Regions from separate parts of the Streptomyces sp. NPDC088745 genome, predicted to be linked through region 2. Evidence: riboswitches for the same ligand, from Rfam matches in the RefSeq annotation. Region 2 holds a riboswitch; each other region holds the start of a gene.

Region 1 (4,072 bases), on a different contig from region 2:
GACGCAGTCGCAGCCGCGGACGTGCGGGAAGGCGCGCAGGAGAACGACGAGCAGGAAGGGGCGGACCAGTGACGGAGACCGCAGCCACCACCGGCGGGAGCGCGGCCGTGACCAGCGCGATGCAGTTCCACCCGCAGCCGCAGCCCGGGCCCGCCACCCCGTGGGCCTTCCCCGCCCCCGAGCGCGGCGCGCTGCCCAACGGCCTGACCGTGCTGCGCTGCGACCGCCCCGGCCAGAAGCTGGTGGCCGTCGAGGTCTTCCTCGCCGCGCCCCTGGAGGCCGAGCCGAAGGGCCTGGACGGCGTCGCCACGATCATGTCGCGCGCCTTCACCGAGGGCACCGACAAGCACTCCGCCGAGGAGTTCGCCGCCGAGCTGGAGCGCTGCGGCGCCACCCTCGACGCGTTCGCCGACCACCCGGGCGTGCGGGTCTCCCTCGAAGTCCCGGTCTCCCGGCTGCCCAAGGCGCTCGGACTGCTCGCCGACGCCCTGCGCGCACCGGCGTTCGCGGACGGCGAGATCGAGCGTCTCGTACGCAACCGGCTCGACGAGCTCCCGCACGAGGCGGCCAACCCGTCCCGTCGGGCCGCCAAGCAGCTCTCCCACGAGCTGTTCCCGGCGGACCTGCGCATGTCGCGCCCCCGCCAGGGCACCGAGGAGACGGTCAAGAACATCGACTCCGCGGCCGTGCGCGCCTTCTACGAGACGCACGTCCGCCCGGCCACCGCCACGGCGGTCGTCGTCGGCGACCTCACCGGCATCGACCTGGACGCGGTCCTGGCCGAGACCCTGGGCGCCTGGACGGGCGGCACGGCGGCCCCGCGCCCCGTTCCGGCGATCACCGCCGACGACACGGGCCGCGTGGTCGTCGTGGACCGCCCCGGCGCGGTCCAGACCCAGCTCCTGATCGGCCGCATCGGCGCCGACCGGCACGACCGCGTCTGGCCCGCCCAGGTGCTCGGTACGTACTGTCTCGGCGGCACCCTCACCTCCCGCCTGGACCGCGTCCTGCGCGAGGAGAAGGGCTACACCTACGGCGTGCGTGCCTTCGGCCAGGTGCTGCGCTCCGCCGAGGACGGCACGGGCGCCGCCATGCTGGCCATCAGCGGCTCCGTGGACACCGAGTCGACCGGGCCCGCCCTGGAGGACCTGTGGAAGGTCCTGCGGACGCTCGCGGCCGAGGGACTCACCGACGCCGAGCGCGACGTCGCCGTGCAGAACCTGGTCGGGGTCGCCCCGCTCAAGTACGAGACGGCCTCGGCGGTCGCGGGCACGCTGGCCGACCAGGTCGAGCAGCACCTGCCCGACGACTTCCAGGCCCAGCTGTACGCGCGGCTGGCCGCGACCGGCACCGTGGAGGCCACCGCCGCGGTGGTGAACGCCTTCCCGGTGGACAGGCTGGTCACGGTCCTGGTCGGCGACGCGTCCCGGATCGTGGAGCCGGTGCGCGCGTTGGACATCGGCGAGGTCACGGTCGTGAGCTGACCGGCCCGCCGACCGGTTCACCGGCCGCTTGACCGATCAAAGGTCATCCGGGCGGCCGGTGGAAAGCAGGACGAAAAGGACCCCGACGGCTTCCCGGTCGTCGGGGTCCTCCCGTATGCCCGATTTGTTGCGGAGGTTGCCTGTCTGCCGTGTGGGCTCCTTCACAAAAGCGGCCGTGTGTTTGGAGATTGAAAGAAGTGCCGCTTAGCGTCGACCCGGCTGCCCGTCAGAGTGCGCCGCAACCGCGGCACCGGGCAGTCATCGCCGAGTCCCCGTCAGGCGCGAGCCTGGGGAGCCGGGGACCCACTTGAGTCCCTGGGGTGAATCGGACGCCATCGCCCGCACGGGCGGGTGGGGTCCGTAGGAGACCTTCCTGCTCCGAACCCGTCAGCTAACCCGGTAGGCGAGAAGGAAGGAAAGGAAACAGCCACTCCATGGCGTTCACCCGTGCCGCCGGGAAGCACCGGCGTCCCTCCGTGCTGTCGCGCAAGAGCGCCAACATCGCCGGAGTCGCCGCACTCACCACGACCGGTGTCATCGGAACCCTGGCCCCGCAGGCCTTCGCCGCCGAGCAGGACCTGGCCGCGGAGGACACCGGCACCATCCGCGCCGTCGCCCTGGACCACTCCGCCGAGGTCGTGGCCGAGCGGATCGAGGAGCAGGCCCAGGCGCAGCAGAAGGTGCTGGACGAGGCCGAGGCCGCCCGCAAGGCGGAGGCCGAGCGCAAGGCCGAGGTCAAGCGCAAGGCCGAGGCGAGGGCCAAGAAGGAGCGCGAGGACCGCGAGCGCGCCGCCCGCGAGGCCGAGCGCAAGCGCCTCAACACCTTCCGGCTGCCGGTGGCCGGTTCGTACGTCTCCACCAGCTACAAGTCCGGCGGCGCCCTGTGGTCCTCCGGCAGCCACTCCGGCGTCGACTTCCACGCCGCCTCCGGCACCTCCGTGGTCGCCGTCGGCGCCGGCACGGTCGTCGAGGCCGGCTGGGGCGGCGCGTACGGCAACAACATCGTGATCAGGATGAACGACGGCTCGTACACCCAGTACGGCCACCTCTCCTCGATCGGCGTCTCGGTCGGCCAGAGCGTCGGCTCCGGCGACCAGATAGGCCTGGCCGGCTCGACCGGCAACTCCACCGGCCCGCACCTGCACTTCGAGGCCCGCACCTCGCCCGAGTACGGCTCGGACATCGACCCCGTCGCGTACCTGCGCGCGCACGGCGTCAGCGTCTGACCGCGAACTCCACAAGGAAGGGCCCCGGCTCCCCGTGAGCCGGGGCCCTTTCGCGTTCCGCCGGACGCCGCGGCCCGCTCCGGTCCCGCCGGACGCCGCGGCCCGCTCCCGGCATTCCCGGGAACGGCACGAGCCGCGGCCCCCGGAATCCGGGATGCCGCGGCTCGTGCGCGGGAATTTCGCCCGTACGGGCGCGGCCTCACGTGGCCGCGGGGGTCTCAGACGGTCTCGGGGAGCTCGTCCAGGCCCTCGGCGACCAGCTTCGCGAGACGGTCCAGGGCGGCGTCCGCGCCCTCGGCCTCGGACGCCAGCACGATCTCCTCGCCGCCCTGCGCGCCCAGGCCCAGCAGCGCCAGCATCGACGCGGCGTTGACCGGGGTGCCGCCCGCCTTGGCGATGGTGACGGGGACGCCGGTGGCCGTGACGGCGCGGACGAAGATGGAGGCGGGGCGGGCGTGCAGGCCCTCGGCCCAGCCGACGGTGACGCGGCGCTCAACCATGGTGTTGCCCTTCATGTGCTTATTGGTTGTCTAGACCAGTCTCTCATGTGGTGCGGGCTGCTCTGCCCGGCGAAAGTCCCGGGGAGGACCGGCCGAACAGGACCAGACTGTCCCGCCCTCCGGACCCCCGCGAGTCGTAGGCTGCACACCATGGCCAAGGCTGCGGACGATGCGGATCAGGTGGGCGGGGCGCCGGAGCGGGCGCGTCCCGACCAGTCGGAGCACGCGTACCCCGACCACTGGGAGGCCGACGTCGTACTGCGCGACGGCGGAACGGCGCGCATCCGGCCCATCACCACCCAGGACGCCGACCGGCTGGTCAGCTTCTACGAACAGGTCTCGGACGAGTCGAAGTACTACCGCTTCTTCGCGCCCTACCCCCGGCTGTCCGCCAAGGACGTCCACCGTTTCACCCACCACGACTACGTCGACCGGGTGGGCCTGGCCGTCACCGTGGGCGGCGAGTTCATCGCCACCGTCCGCTACGACCGCATCGACGCCGACGGCCTGCCCGCCTCGGGACCCGACGCCGACCAGGCCGAGGTCGCCTTCCTGGTGCAGGACGCCCACCAGGGCCGGGGGGTCGCCTCCGCCGTCCTCGAACACATCGGGGCCGTGGCCCGTGAGCGCGGCATCCGGCGCTTCGTCGCCGAGGTGCTGCCCGCCAACACCAAGATGATCAAGGTCTTCACGGACGCCGGCTACCAGCAGAAGCGCTCCTTCGAGGACGGCGTCGTCCACCTCGAATTCGACCTGGAGCCCACCGACCGCTCCCTGGCCGTGCAGCGCGCCCGCGAGCACCGCGCCGAGGCCCGGTCCGTGCAGCGGCTCCTCGCGCCCGGCTCCGTCGTGGTCGTCGGCG
Region 2 (4,072 bases):
GTCGAACTCGCCACCTGGCGGTACGCCACCGAACCGCTCACCCTCGGCGGGCAGCCGATCGCGGTGGGCGACCCCGTGCTCGTCGTGCTCGCGGCCGCCGACCGCGACCCCGAGCGGTTCCACGATCCGGACACCCTCGATCTCAGCCGTCGGGACAATCAGCATCTCGGGTACGGGCACGGCATCCACTACTGCCTCGGCGCCCCCCTCGCGCGGCTCGAAGCGCAGACCGCGCTGGCGACCCTGCTGACCCGTCTTCCTGACCTGCGACTCGCGGCGGAACCTGCTGATTTGCGGTGGCGCGGCGGGCTCATCATGCGCGGACTGCGCACGCTGCCGGTGGAGTTCGGAAGCGGCGTGCGGGGCACCGGAAATGACCGGTCGGCAGCGATGTGACCTTTACGTGATCTCCGCTGCACCGACTTGTGACGGGTGTTCGACTGCGGCTACGTTCACGGGCGACCCGGCTGTTTCGCCAGAAGCCGAGTCACCGTCAGCGAAAGGCAACCGCATGCGTTCCGGGAACGGTAAACACCGCCGCCCGCGTCAGGCCCCCGCACTCGTCGTCGCCGCCGGGGTCACCGGCTCCGCGCTCGCGATTCCGCTTCTCGGCGCCACCAGCGCCGGAGCGGTCGAGGCAGGTGCCTGGGACCGCGTCGCCGAGTGCGAGAGCGGCGGTGCGTGGAGCGCCGACCTGGGCAACGGGCACTACGGCGGGCTCCAGTTCTCCCAGGACAAGTGGGAGCAGTACGGCGGCGACGCCTACGCCCCGCGGGCCGACCTCGCCAGCCGCTCGCAGCAGATCGAGGTGGCCGAGAAGGTCTTCCGGGCCGAGGGCCCGCAGGCCTGGCCGAGCTGCGCCGTCATCTCCGGGCTCGCCCCGGGCGGCGGCGGGCAGTCCGGTTCCGGTTCCGGCGGGGCGGGAGTGGACGCCGCCGACCCCGGCGCGATCGCCGGCATCGACTCCCGTACGCCTCCCACGCCCCCGGCGCACTCCGCGAAGCCGGACGCGGCGGACGGCGCGGCGGCCGACGCCGGGCCCGGCGACGACACCCCGGCGGGCGACCGGCCCCTGGGCGACCAGGCCCCGGGCGACCGGACCCCCGGCGCCGTCCCGAGCGGCGACGCCTCCGCGACCCCGGACCCGAACGCCGGCACGCCCGACGCCGGCACCGCCGTCCCCGTCGAGCCCACCCCCGGCTCCAGCGTCTCGCCCAGCACCGGGCCGGGCGGCGACGCCACCACGCCCCCGGGCGTGCCCGACGCCACCGGCGCCCCGGGCGCCGAGGACCGGGGCACGTCCGGCACCGGCAAGCACCGCGGCGTGCCCGCGCCGGAGAACTCCTCCCTCGTACCGGACGATTCGCCCGAAGGGGAACTCGCCGAGCGGGACGCCGGGCGGCACGCCTCGCGGGGCGGCGGCGAGAAGGGGCCGGGCGGCGCGCCCGAGCAGGAGTCGTACACCGTGCGCCCCGGTGACAACCTCTGGCACATCGCGGACGCCGCGGAGGTCCCCGGCGGCTGGTCGGCCCTCTACGAGGCCAACAAGAAGTCCCTCGGCACCGACCCCGACCTCATCAAGCCTGGTCAGCACCTGGATCTGAGCGAGGGTCAGACCGCGGAGAAGAGCGAAAAGTAGGGGTGGTTGGGGGGCTTGTGTCCACATTTGCGCAAGTGAGACATGAGTCTCTTCGCCCCAACTGGCGCGTCCCTTCGGGCGACTCCCGGTAAGCCCCCTCTGACCTGCGTAAACGCAAGGGAGGAGAGGGCAAGTACGGGGCAGATGTCCCGGATGTGCCTCTTTGAACATCCGGGGCACCTGTGATTACGGTCGTCATCGCTCGCCACCGGTGAGCACCGGAGCCCGCACGCCGAATCCTGCCGGCGGGCCTCGGCAGCAGTCGTCGCGAAAGCGCCGTAGGCAGGAGCGGGGGACCCAAGGTAAGTGCCGGGCCCGGACGTTGAGAGACGTGACGGGAACGGCTTGGGGTGAAGCCGCCGAAACGGAATGCCGCAGCAAGCAGTGTGCGGAAATCCGGACCGGAGGCCGGGCGAACTCACAGCCCGAACCCGACAGCTCACCTCGAAGGCGTCGGTGAGGGAATATCCATGTCGCTTTTCAGCAGCAAGGGCAAGCACCGCCGTCCGTCCAAGGCCACCCGTGCCGCCGCCATCGCCGGCGTCACCGGTGTCGCGGTCGCCGCCCCGCTGATGGGGGCCACCTCGGCCTCCGCCGCCTCCGTCGACACCTGGGACGCCGTTGCCCAGTGCGAGTCCGGCGGCAACTGGTCCATCAACACGGGCAACGGCTACTACGGCGGCCTGCAGTTCACGAACTCCTCGTGGGCCGCCGCCGGTGGCACCAAGTACGCCCCGCGCGCCGACCTGGCCACCAAGGGCCAGCAGATCGCCACCGCCGAGAAGCTGCTCAAGATCCAGGGCCCCGGCGCCTGGGCCTGCGCCGGTGCGGGCAACCTGAGCAACGACGGTGTCGACCCGGGCGTCAGCACGGGCTCCGGCTCCTCGCAGAAGTCCGCGAAGTCCACCAAGTCCGTGAAGTCCGCCCCCAAGGCGGAGAAGAAGCGCGAGGCCCCGGCCGCCTCCCGCAGCCAGACCCGCTCGGTGCCGAAGGTCGAGTCCAAGGCCGGTGGCCCGATCAAGAAGGGTGACGGCGAGTACCAGGTGAAGGCCGGCGACACCCTGTCGAAGATCGCCGAGGCGAAGAACGTCAAGGGCGGCTGGCAGCACATCGCAGACCTCAATGAGGACGTCGTCTCCGACGCCGACCTCATCTTCCCGGGTCAGCAGCTCCACCTGCGCTGATCCAGCGGGGACCGACGGCCCACCCCCGTCCGTCCCCGCCCCGCGGGAACCCCGGCGGCCCACCCCCGCCCGGTTCCCGCACCGCGGACCTCCGGCGGCCCACCCCCGCCCGGAGTCCGCAGCGGAAGGGGGCGGCTCACCCCCGCCCCCTTCCGCACCCCCGGCCCCGGCCGGACGCGACTTCCCCCCGAACGCGTCCCGCCGGGGCCGTCCCCTGTACGGGCGGGCGCCGCCGGCCGCGTCGGCCCGACAGGGCTCACCCGTGCGCGTCAGCACTCAGGCGTGCGCACGGGCCGTGCTCGCGGGAGAACGGATCCGTGACCCTCGGTGAGGTCACCGGGGTCCTTCGTCCTGTATTACAGGCATTCGGGCATCTTTTCGTCCCAGCGTGCGGTCGATCGGCTGGCCGATGCCCCGGAGCCGGTTAGGCTCTTGTCGCAAGGCCGAAAGAGACCCTGCGCCGTGTGCCCCTTCCGGGGGCCCGCCACCTTCGCGTCACATCCCATAAGGAGATGCTCGTGCCGTCCATCGACGTCGTCGTAGCCCGGGAAATCCTGGACTCCCGAGGCAACCCCACGGTCGAGGTCGAGGTCGGCCTCGACGACGGCAGCACGGGTCGTGCTGCCGTTCCGTCCGGCGCCTCCACCGGTGCCTTCGAAGCCATCGAGCTCCGTGACGGCGATCCGAACCGCTACCTGGGCAAGGGCGTCGAGAAGGCCGTCCTCGCCGTCATCGAGCAGATCGGCCCGGAGCTCGTCGGCTACGACGCCACCGAGCAGCGCCTGATCGACCAGGCGATGTTCGACCTGGACGCCACCGAGAACAAGGGCTCGCTGGGCGCCAACGCCATCCTCGGCGTCTCCCTGGCCGTCGCGCACGCCGCCTCCGAGGCCAGCGACCTGCCGCTGTTCCGCTACCTCGGCGGCCCGAACGCGCACCTGCTGCCCGTCCCGATGATGAACATCCTCAACGGCGGGTCGCACGCCGACTCCAACGTCGACATCCAGGAGTTCATGATCGCGCCGATCGGCGCCGAGTCCTTCTCCGAGGCCCTGCGCTGGGGCGCCGAGGTCTACCACACCCTCAAGAAGGTGCTGAAGACCAAGGGCCTGTCCACCGGCCTCGGCGACGAGGGCGGCTTCGCGCCGAACCTGGAGTCCAACCGCGCCGCCCTCGACCTCATCGTCGAGGCCATCCAGCAGGCCGGTTACATCCCCGGCGAGCAGATCGCGCTCGCGCTCGACGTCGC
Region 3 (4,072 bases), on a different contig from region 2:
GCGTCCACGTGCCGCACGCCGCCCAGCGGGATCTCGTACGGGTCCATCCCGGCGAGGAGTGGCTGTACGTGCTCGAGGGGCGGCTGCGCCTGGTGCTCGGGGAGCGCGTGCACACCCTGGACGAGGGCGACAGCGCCCACTTCGACTCGCTCACCCCGCACCGGATCACCGCGGTGACGCCGCAGGGGGCCGAGCTGCTGTTCCTCCACACACTGATGCAGAGCACCGTCGCCGGGCTCTGCCTGCCCCAGGAGTCATGATGACCGAGTCCACCGCACAGCCGCCGGGACTCGCCCCCGCGCAGGGCTTCGTGAAGGCTCCCGGACCCGCCCCCGCCCAGCAGCTCACCGAGGCGCAGACCACCGCCCTGAGCGCCATCGCCCGCGCCGCCGACGAGGCGGCCCGCGCCGCCCGCCCCGGCTCCGACCGGGGCGCCGAGTGGCAGGACGGCGCGGGCAGGGCCGGCCCGGACGGATTCGTCGCGGACAAGGCGCCGCACGGCCTCGTGGTGCGGGTCTTCCTCTACATCGTGGTCGGGCACATCGTCGCGGCGTTCATCTTCCTGCTGTTCACGATCGGCGACGCCTGAGCGGCCCGGTCACTCCGTGAGCCGCTCGCGCAGCGCCTCGCGGACCCCGGGCGTCACCCGCAGTCCCCGTTCCAGGTAGGCGTCCGTGGTGCCCCAGGTCTCCTCGATGGTGGCGAAGGCCGCGTCCAGGTACTCCGCCCGGGCGTCGAAGAGCGGTGCGAGCAGGCGCATCACCTCGCCGTTCATGGCCTCCGGCGAGGCGCTGGAGCGGCGCACCCGGTAGCGGCGGTGCGGGTCGTTGGACTTCACGTAGTCCGCCCGGATCGCGTCCGGCTCCACGCCCACGGCCAGCAGCGTCACCGCGATCGACAGACCCGCGCGGTCCTTGCCCGCCGCGCAGTGCATCAGCGCCGGCACACTGTCCTCGGCCAGGGCGTGCAGCACCCGGCTGTGCTCCGCGGTGCGGTCCTTGATCATGCGGCGGTACGACGCCGTCATGCGCGCCGCGGCCTTGCCGTCGTCGAGGATCTCGCGCAACTGGTCGAGGTTGCCGTCGCGCACCATCATCCAGAACTCGGCGCCGTCCGCGGGGTCGCTCAGCGGGATGTTCACGTTCCGCACACCGGTCAGCTCGACGTCCGGGCCCTCCAGCTCCTGGTCCGCCGCGTTGCGGAAGTCGAAGATCGTGTGGAGTCCGAGCGAGTGGAAGAACGCCGTGTCGGACTCGGTGGCGTGCGCCAGGTGGCCGCTGCGGAAGAGCCGTCCGTAACGCGTCCGCCGGCTGTCCGCGGTGGGCAGCCCGCCCACGTCGCGGAAGTTCCGTACGCCTGCGAGATCCGGCTCGGCCGACGGCGATGCCTGCTGCGTCACGAGTGCTCCTCAAGGTCGTCCGCCGACGCGGGCACGCCGACGAGGGCCACGGGCCGACGATACGACAGAAGCGTCCCCATATGGGTGCCTGAGGCAACCGTCTGGGTCGTACGGGGGTGCGAGTGAGCAGAATCATAGAGCGAACCGTGACGTCTGCTGCCGAAGCGTCAAACGGCAGGCCAGAGGCGGGAGATGGCACCCGGGACGATTGCGCGCCACCGGGAGAATCGTGAAGAAGGCGTGTTCTGGCGAGGGAGAAAAGGGGAACGGCTTGTTCCGGCGGTCCGCACTCGCTTACGGTCACCGTCAATCCGGGTGGACCGCCGAATCCTGCCACCGCTCGGAGTCACTTTCCCTTTTTCTTCGTGTGGCAGGAGCGGGGGACCCAGGTAGTACGCCGTACCGGAGGACGACAGTCCGCCGGAACGGCTCGGGGTGAAGCAGCGCTCCCGGATGTGGAGCGCGGCCGGGCATCTCCAGCCCGAACCCGACAGCTCACCTCGCAGGCGCCGGAGAGGACATCGTCATGCCTGCTCAGGGTAAGCACCGCCGCCCGAAGTCCAGTTCCCCGCTCACCCGGGGCTTCGTCGCCGCCGGCACGGGCGGCGCCGCACTGGCCCTTCCGCTCATCGGCGCCACCGGTGCGAACGCCGCCGACCAGGGCGCCGCCCCCGTCGCGCTGCCGCAGGCCGCCGCCGAGGCGCAGCTTCCGCAGCAGCGCGCGGCCGAGCCCCGGCAGGCGGCCCCCGCCGCCGCGCCGAAGACCGGCACCCGTACGTACTCCGTGGTGTCCGGCGACAGCCTCTCGAAGATCGCCACGGACCAGGACGTGCGCGGCGGCTGGCAGAAGGTCTACGGCGACAACAGGGAGGTCGTCGGTGAGAACCCCTCGCTGATCTTCCCCGGCATGAAGCTCACCCTCGGCGGCAAGGCCCCCGCGGCCGCCGAGCGGAAGGCCACCGCCCCGGCCCCGCAGCAGCAGCGGACCGAGCGCGTGGAGCGCACCGACAAGCGCGCCGAGCAGCGCACCGAGAGCCGCGTCGAGCAGCGCTCCCAGAAGCGGACGGAGAAGCGGGCCGAGCAGCGCACCGAGAGCAAGCGGCAGACGCAGCGCTCCGGCTTCAGCGCCCCCGTCCCCTCGGGCGTCTCCACCCCCTACCGCGCCTCCGGCGGAAGCTGGTCCAGCGGTTACCACACCGGTGTCGACTTCCGCGCGTCCTCGGGCACCCCGGTCAAGGCCGTCGCCGCGGGCACCGTGGTCTCCGCCGGCTGGGGCGGCGCGTACGGCAACGAGGTCGTCATCCGGCACAACGACGGCCGCTACTCGCAGTACGCCCACCTCTCCGCGCTGGGCGTCCGCTCCGGCCAGAGCGTCTCCGGCGGCCAGCAGATCGGCTACTCCGGCTCCACCGGCAACTCCTCCGGCCCGCACCTGCACTTCGAGATCCGCACCGGCCCCGGCTACGGCTCGGACATCGACCCGCTGGGCTACCTGCGCAACAACGGCGTCCCGCTCTAGTACGGACCGCCCCCCACGGCCCACTCGCCCCCGCACCGGCCCCGGTGCGGGGGCGAGACGCGTATCCCGAAGCGCCACCCGCGTATTCCGGGTTGGGTGAATCTTGACCGGTGGCATATCTCACCCTCCGTCAACCCCTCCCTACGGTGGCGTAGGTCACTTGCGAAAGTGAAGGATGTGTCGACGTGGCAGACGATTCGACATCATTCAGCGCAGGCACCATCGGGTCGTACGCGGCGATCGGGGACAGCTTCACCGAAGGGGTCGGCGACCCCGGCCCCGGCGGCGCGTTCATCGGGTGGGCCGACCGGCTTGCCGTCCTCCTGGACGACCGGGTACCCGAACACACCTTCCGTTACGCAAACCTCGCCGTACGCGGCAAACTGCTCGACCAGATCGTGGCCGACCAGGTCCCCCGGGCCAAGCAGCTCGCCCCCGACCTGGTCAGCTTCTGCGCGGGCGGCAACGACATCATCCGGCCCGGCTCCGACCCCGACGACGTCGCCGAACGGTTCGAGAGGGCCGTCGCCGACCTCACCTCGGCCGTCGGCACGGTCATGGTGACCACCGGCTTCGACACCCGGGGCATCCCCGTGCTGCGCCACCTGCGCGGCAAGGTCGCCACGTACTCGGCACACGTACGGGCCATCGCCGACCGGTACGGCTGCCCGGTCCTGGACCTGTGGTCGCTGAGGTCGGTGCAGGACCGGCGGGCCTGGGACTCCGACCGGCTGCACCTCTCCCCGGAGGGGCACACCCGGGTGGCGCTGCGGGCCGGTCAGGTCCTCGGCCTGGAGATCCCGGCCGACCCCGACCAGCCCTGGCCGCCGATGGCGCCGCGCCGCAGGCTCGACGCGCGCCGCGACAACATCGACTGGGCGCGCGAGCACCTGGTGCCGTGGATCGGGCGACGGCTGCGCGGCGAGAGCTCGGGCGACCACGTCGAGGCGAAGCGGCCGGACCTGCTGCCGCTCTGAGCCCGCGGCGCGGCTACGCCGAGGGGTCCGACGGCTCCGACAGCAGGGCCTCGGGACCGATCAGCGAGGTGTTGCCGGGGACCGTGCAGGCGTAGGCCCCGGCGAGGGCGCCGAAGTGGGCGCACTCCTGAAGGCTGCGGCCGGTCAGGCGCCCGTACAGGAAACCGGAGACGTAGG
Region 4 (4,072 bases), 920 kb from region 2:
CTGGACGAGCTGGAGCCGGACGAGTTCGCGCTGCCGCTGGGCATGGGGGAGCTGGGGGACTGGCCGGACCGGGCCAAGGAGTTCGCGTACCCGGCGGGTTCGATGCTCGTGTTCTACACCGACGGCCTGTCCGAGGCGCGGGACGGGGCGGGCCGGTTCTACGACCCGGCGGTGCGGCTGCGGCATTCGCTCTTCCCCGGGCCCGATGCCGTACTGGACGCGCTGACCAGTGACGTACGGGTGCACACCGGCGGCAAGCAGACGGACGACATGGCGCTGCTCGCGGTGGGGCGGCCGGGCGTGGGGCAGCCGGCGCGGCGGCGGACGGTGGAGATCATCAAACGTCCGTGAGGGGGGCACGAGGTGTCGGGCGGGCGGCAGAGGTGATCAGGGCGTTCTGGGGCCGCCGGGGCGGCCGGGACGCTGAGATGGCGTCAGTTCGCTGGTAGATAAGCGGAAATGTCCTGGCCAAAGGTGACTGCGGAGCGTTAAGGATCAAGAGGGACGGCTTGGAATTCCGGTCACATGTCTATTAACGTTCGATAACGCAGCACGGTCGTCCCAGCCGTCGTCAGAGACGGCGCCGTGCGCGTGCGCCGAATTCCGTGAGGAAACCGGGGAACCACCACTTGGGGTGAATCGGGCCCGACCCGGCCCGTAGGAGACCTTCCTGCTCCGAACCCGTCAGCTAACCCGGTAGGCGAGAAGGAAGGAAAGGAGCGCGCCTCCGTGGCGTCCAACAGGCCTGCCCCCGCAGCCCCCGCTTTCTCGGCCCCCGCTTTGTCCTACACGGCTTACGGAGTCCCCGGCGACGAGTACGGGACGGGGACCGGGGCCACCGCCGTTCTCGCTCCGCACGCTCCCGAAGCCGTCGCAGCCGCCGGAGTTCCGCAGGCCGCGCAGGTCACCCAGCCGATGCAGGCCGTGCGGGCCGCAGAGGCCGTGCAGGTCCCGCAGTCTCCGCAGGGCCCGCTGATCCCGCAGCAGCAGGGGCGCGACGGCTTCGACGGCTTCGCCGCGTTCGGGACCCCGGAATCCGCCTCCGCCCCGGACGCCCCCTTCGCCCCGGACGCCCCACCGGCCTCCGCCGACGAGTGGAACCCCACCGCCGACTCCGCCGCCCCGCTGCGCGGCAAGCACCGGGTCGCCAAGCAGCGCGGCTCCCTCGCCCGCAGCTCCACGGTCCTCGGCGTCGGCGTGATCGCCGCCGTCGGCGCGGGCGGCATCGCCACCGCGCAGGACAAGCCCGCCGTGTCGATATCCCTGCCGGACCAGCTCGCCGAGTCCCTGGACTCGCTCGCCGACTCGCTGCCGGACGCCACGTCGCTGCCGGGCGTGGGCGCCCTGCTCTCCGACTCCGCCGAAGAGGCTCCCGCGGAGGCGGGCGTGACCGTCGCCGCCGCGCCGGCCGCCGCCGCGACCCCCGCCTCGGCCGGGCAGCAGCCCGCCGGCGCCGGGGAGAGCCTGCGCGCCCGCATCCTCCAGCAGGCCGAGCAGCAGCGCACGGTGGCCGACGAGGCCGTCCGGCAGGAGGCCCGCGACAAGGCCGTGCAGGACGCCGCGGCCGAGGCGAAGAAGGCGCAGCAGCAGGCCGACGCCACGGCGCGGCAGGCCGAGAAGGAGAAGGCGGAGAAGGAAGCCCGCGAGAAGGCCGCCGCCGAGGCGGAGGCGAAGGCCGAGGCGGAGGCCGCGCGCCTCGCCAGGCTGGCCGCGAGCTACTCGCTGCCCACCTCCTCGTACACCCTCACCTCGACCTACGGCCAGTCCGGTTCGATGTGGTCCTCCGGACAGCACACCGGGCTCGACTTCGCCGCCCCGACCGGCACCCCGGTCAAGGCCGTGCACGGCGGCACCGTCACGTCGGCCGGCTGGTCCGGTTCGTACGGCTACCGCGTCGTGCTGGAGCTGAAGGACGGCACCGAGATCTGGTACTGCCACCTCTCGCAGATGAACGTCGCGGCGGGCACCGGCGTCGCCACCGGCCAGACCATCGGCAACGTGGGCGCCACCGGCAACGTCACCGGACCGCACCTGCACCTCGAAGTCCACACCCCCGGCGGCGCCGGCGTCGACCCGGCGGCCTGGCTGCGCGGCAAGGGCCTCACCGTCTGATCCCTGACCCGTACACGGAATAGGCCCGGCGGGCCCGGTGGTTGTCGTACGGCATGACTTCCTCCCCTCTCCGCCCGCTGGGCGGCTCCGGTCTCGACGTCTTCCCGCTCGCCCTCGGCGGCAACGTCTTCGGCTGGACCGCCGACCGCGACCAGTCCTTCGCCGTCCTCGACGCGTACGTCGCGGGCGGGGGCAACTTCGTGGACAGCGCCGACTCCTACTCGGCCTGGGCGCCGGGCAACGAGGGCGGCGAGTCCGAGCGCGTCCTCGGCGAGTGGCTGGCCGCCCGGGGCAACCGGGACGAGGTCGTGATCGCCACCAAGGTCGGCGCGCACCCCTCCTACAAGGGCCTGTCCGCCACCACCGTCAAGGCCGCCGCCGAGGCGTCGTTGCGCCGCCTGGGCACCGAGTACATCGACCTCTACTACACGCACTTCGACGACCCGGCCGTGCCGGTCGAGGAGATCGTCACCGCTCTCGACCGGCTCGTACGGGACGGCAAGGTGCGCGCGGTGGGCGCCTCCAACATCGCGCCCGACCGGCTGCGCGAGTCGCTGGACTTCGCCGAGCGCGAGGGCCTGGCGAGGTACAGCGCGCTCCAGCCGCAGTACAACCTGGTCTCCCGCGACACCTACGAGGGCGAGCTCCAGGAGGTCGCCTCGCACGCGGGCCTGGCGGCCGTCCCGTACTACGCGCTGGCGGCCGGCTTCCTCACCGGCAAGTACCGCGTCGGCGGCGAGGCCGTGGACAGCCGGCGTGCCGAGGGCGCGGCCCAGCACCTCCGGACCGAGCGCGGCCGCAAGGTGCTGGCCGCCCTCGACGAGGTGGCGCGGACGCACGACGCCGAGATCGCGTCCGTCGCCCTGGCCTGGCTGGCCTCCCGCCCGACCGTCGTGGCCCCCATCGCCAGCGCCCGCACGGTCGAGCAGCTCCCGGCCCTGCTGGCGGTGGCGGACCTCACCCTCACCGACGCCGACCTGTCGAAGCTGACCGTCGCCTCGGCCTGACCGGCCCGGCCGGCCCGCTCAGTAGGTCTTGTACGGGTTGTACGCGGCCGCGTAGGCCGGGTGGTACGGCGGCGGGAGCAGCCGTATTCGGCCGGTGATCTGCGCCGCGTACACCAGTGCCGGGCCCGCGAGGCGCTTGCGCTCCCACAGGCGGTGCAGCAGCTCCCGCTCGCGGGCCTGGAACCGGGCGGCCAGCTCCGGGGTGGCCGCCCCGCGCCGGGCCCGGTAGCGCAGGAAGGCCAGCGCGGTCGCCGCCTCCTCGTACTCGGCGACCACCTTCGCCGCACCCGGCCCGTGCACCCGGGCGGCCTGCCCCTGGGCGACGGACCGGGCCCGCATCGAGGACAGGGCGAACGGCTCGGCCGGGTCCAGCCAGCCGGCGGCGACGTACGCGGGCAGTTCGGAGCTCAGCAGCCGCAGCTCGCGCTGCCGCGTCCAGATCGACAGCCAGGTCAGGAAGGCGAAGACCGGCACCATGACCAGCCCGTACACCCCGTAGAAGGCCAGCGGGCCGAACGACGCCGAGCCGTTCCACAGCGCGTGCATGCCCATGGCCAGCAGCAGGCCCGTCAGCGGCAGCAGGAAGCGGCGGACGCGCACCCAGGCGCGCCCCCGCACCCGGCGGGTCGGGGTGAGCGCCACCAGCCCGAAGCCGATGCCGGTGAGCACGGTGAACAGGGGGTGCGCGAACGGGGACATGATGACCCGCACGAAGAACGTCCCGGCCGTCACCGACCCCAGCCCCGAGAAGCCGAACTCCTGGTCCTCGCCGAAGGCGTTGCCCAGGTAGAGGATGTTCTCGGTGAAGGCGAAGCCGGTCGCGGTGAAGCCCGCGAAGACCACGCCGTCCACGATGCCGGTGAAGTGCCGCCTGCGGAACAGGAAGATCAACAGGATCGCGGCCGCCTTCGCGCTCTCCTCGATGACCGGGGCCACCAGGGTCGCGCCCAGCG

What was found. A riboswitch is a leader RNA that binds a small molecule or an ion and turns the genes downstream of it on or off. The one in region 2 is predicted to bind cyclic di-AMP.
Region 1: it holds a riboswitch for cyclic di-AMP, as region 2 does, so the genes downstream of both, ACIP93_RS13480 (M23 family metallopeptidase) here and ACIP93_RS00365 (transglycosylase family protein) in region 2, are expected to answer to the same signal.
Region 3: it holds a riboswitch for cyclic di-AMP, as region 2 does, so the genes downstream of both, ACIP93_RS16570 (peptidoglycan DD-metalloendopeptidase family protein) here and ACIP93_RS00365 (transglycosylase family protein) in region 2, are expected to answer to the same signal.
Region 4: it holds a riboswitch for cyclic di-AMP, as region 2 does, so the genes downstream of both, ACIP93_RS04565 (M23 family metallopeptidase) here and ACIP93_RS00365 (transglycosylase family protein) in region 2, are expected to answer to the same signal.

Annotation. Positions count from the first base shown of each region.
Region 1 is NZ_JBIVLB010000004.1:132,941-137,012, forward strand. Features, by position in the region: gene ACIP93_RS13470 (pitrilysin family protein) at 1-72, shown strand, start outside; gene ACIP93_RS13475 (M16 family metallopeptidase) at 120-1,484, shown strand; cyclic di-AMP (ydaO/yuaA leader) riboswitch at 1,737-1,904, shown strand; gene ACIP93_RS13480 (M23 family metallopeptidase) at 1,919-2,710, shown strand; gene ACIP93_RS13485 (HPr family phosphocarrier protein) at 2,929-3,210, opposite strand; gene ACIP93_RS13490 (GNAT family N-acetyltransferase) at 3,361-4,072, shown strand, end outside.
Region 2 is NZ_JBIVLB010000001.1:84,258-88,329, reverse strand. Features, by position in the region: gene ACIP93_RS00375 (cytochrome P450) at 1-396, shown strand, start outside; gene ACIP93_RS00370 (transglycosylase family protein) at 512-1,639, shown strand; cyclic di-AMP (ydaO/yuaA leader) riboswitch at 1,904-2,107, shown strand; gene ACIP93_RS00365 (transglycosylase family protein) at 2,110-2,823, shown strand; gene eno (phosphopyruvate hydratase) at 3,336-4,072, shown strand, end outside.
Region 3 is NZ_JBIVLB010000005.1:297,799-301,870, forward strand. Features, by position in the region: gene ACIP93_RS16555 (helix-turn-helix domain-containing protein) at 1-260, shown strand, start outside; gene ACIP93_RS16560 (DUF6126 family protein) at 260-589, shown strand; gene ACIP93_RS16565 (tyrosine-protein phosphatase) at 599-1,399, opposite strand; cyclic di-AMP (ydaO/yuaA leader) riboswitch at 1,711-1,921, shown strand; gene ACIP93_RS16570 (peptidoglycan DD-metalloendopeptidase family protein) at 1,926-2,918, shown strand; gene ACIP93_RS16575 (SGNH/GDSL hydrolase family protein) at 3,104-3,895, shown strand; gene ACIP93_RS16580 (PfkB family carbohydrate kinase) at 3,909-4,072, opposite strand, start outside.
Region 4 is NZ_JBIVLB010000001.1:999,808-1,003,879, forward strand. Features, by position in the region: gene ACIP93_RS04560 (PP2C family protein-serine/threonine phosphatase) at 1-351, shown strand, start outside; cyclic di-AMP (ydaO/yuaA leader) riboswitch at 585-718, shown strand; gene ACIP93_RS04565 (M23 family metallopeptidase) at 916-2,112, shown strand; gene ACIP93_RS04570 (aldo/keto reductase) at 2,166-3,119, shown strand; gene ACIP93_RS04575 (PrsW family intramembrane metalloprotease) at 3,138-4,072, opposite strand, start outside.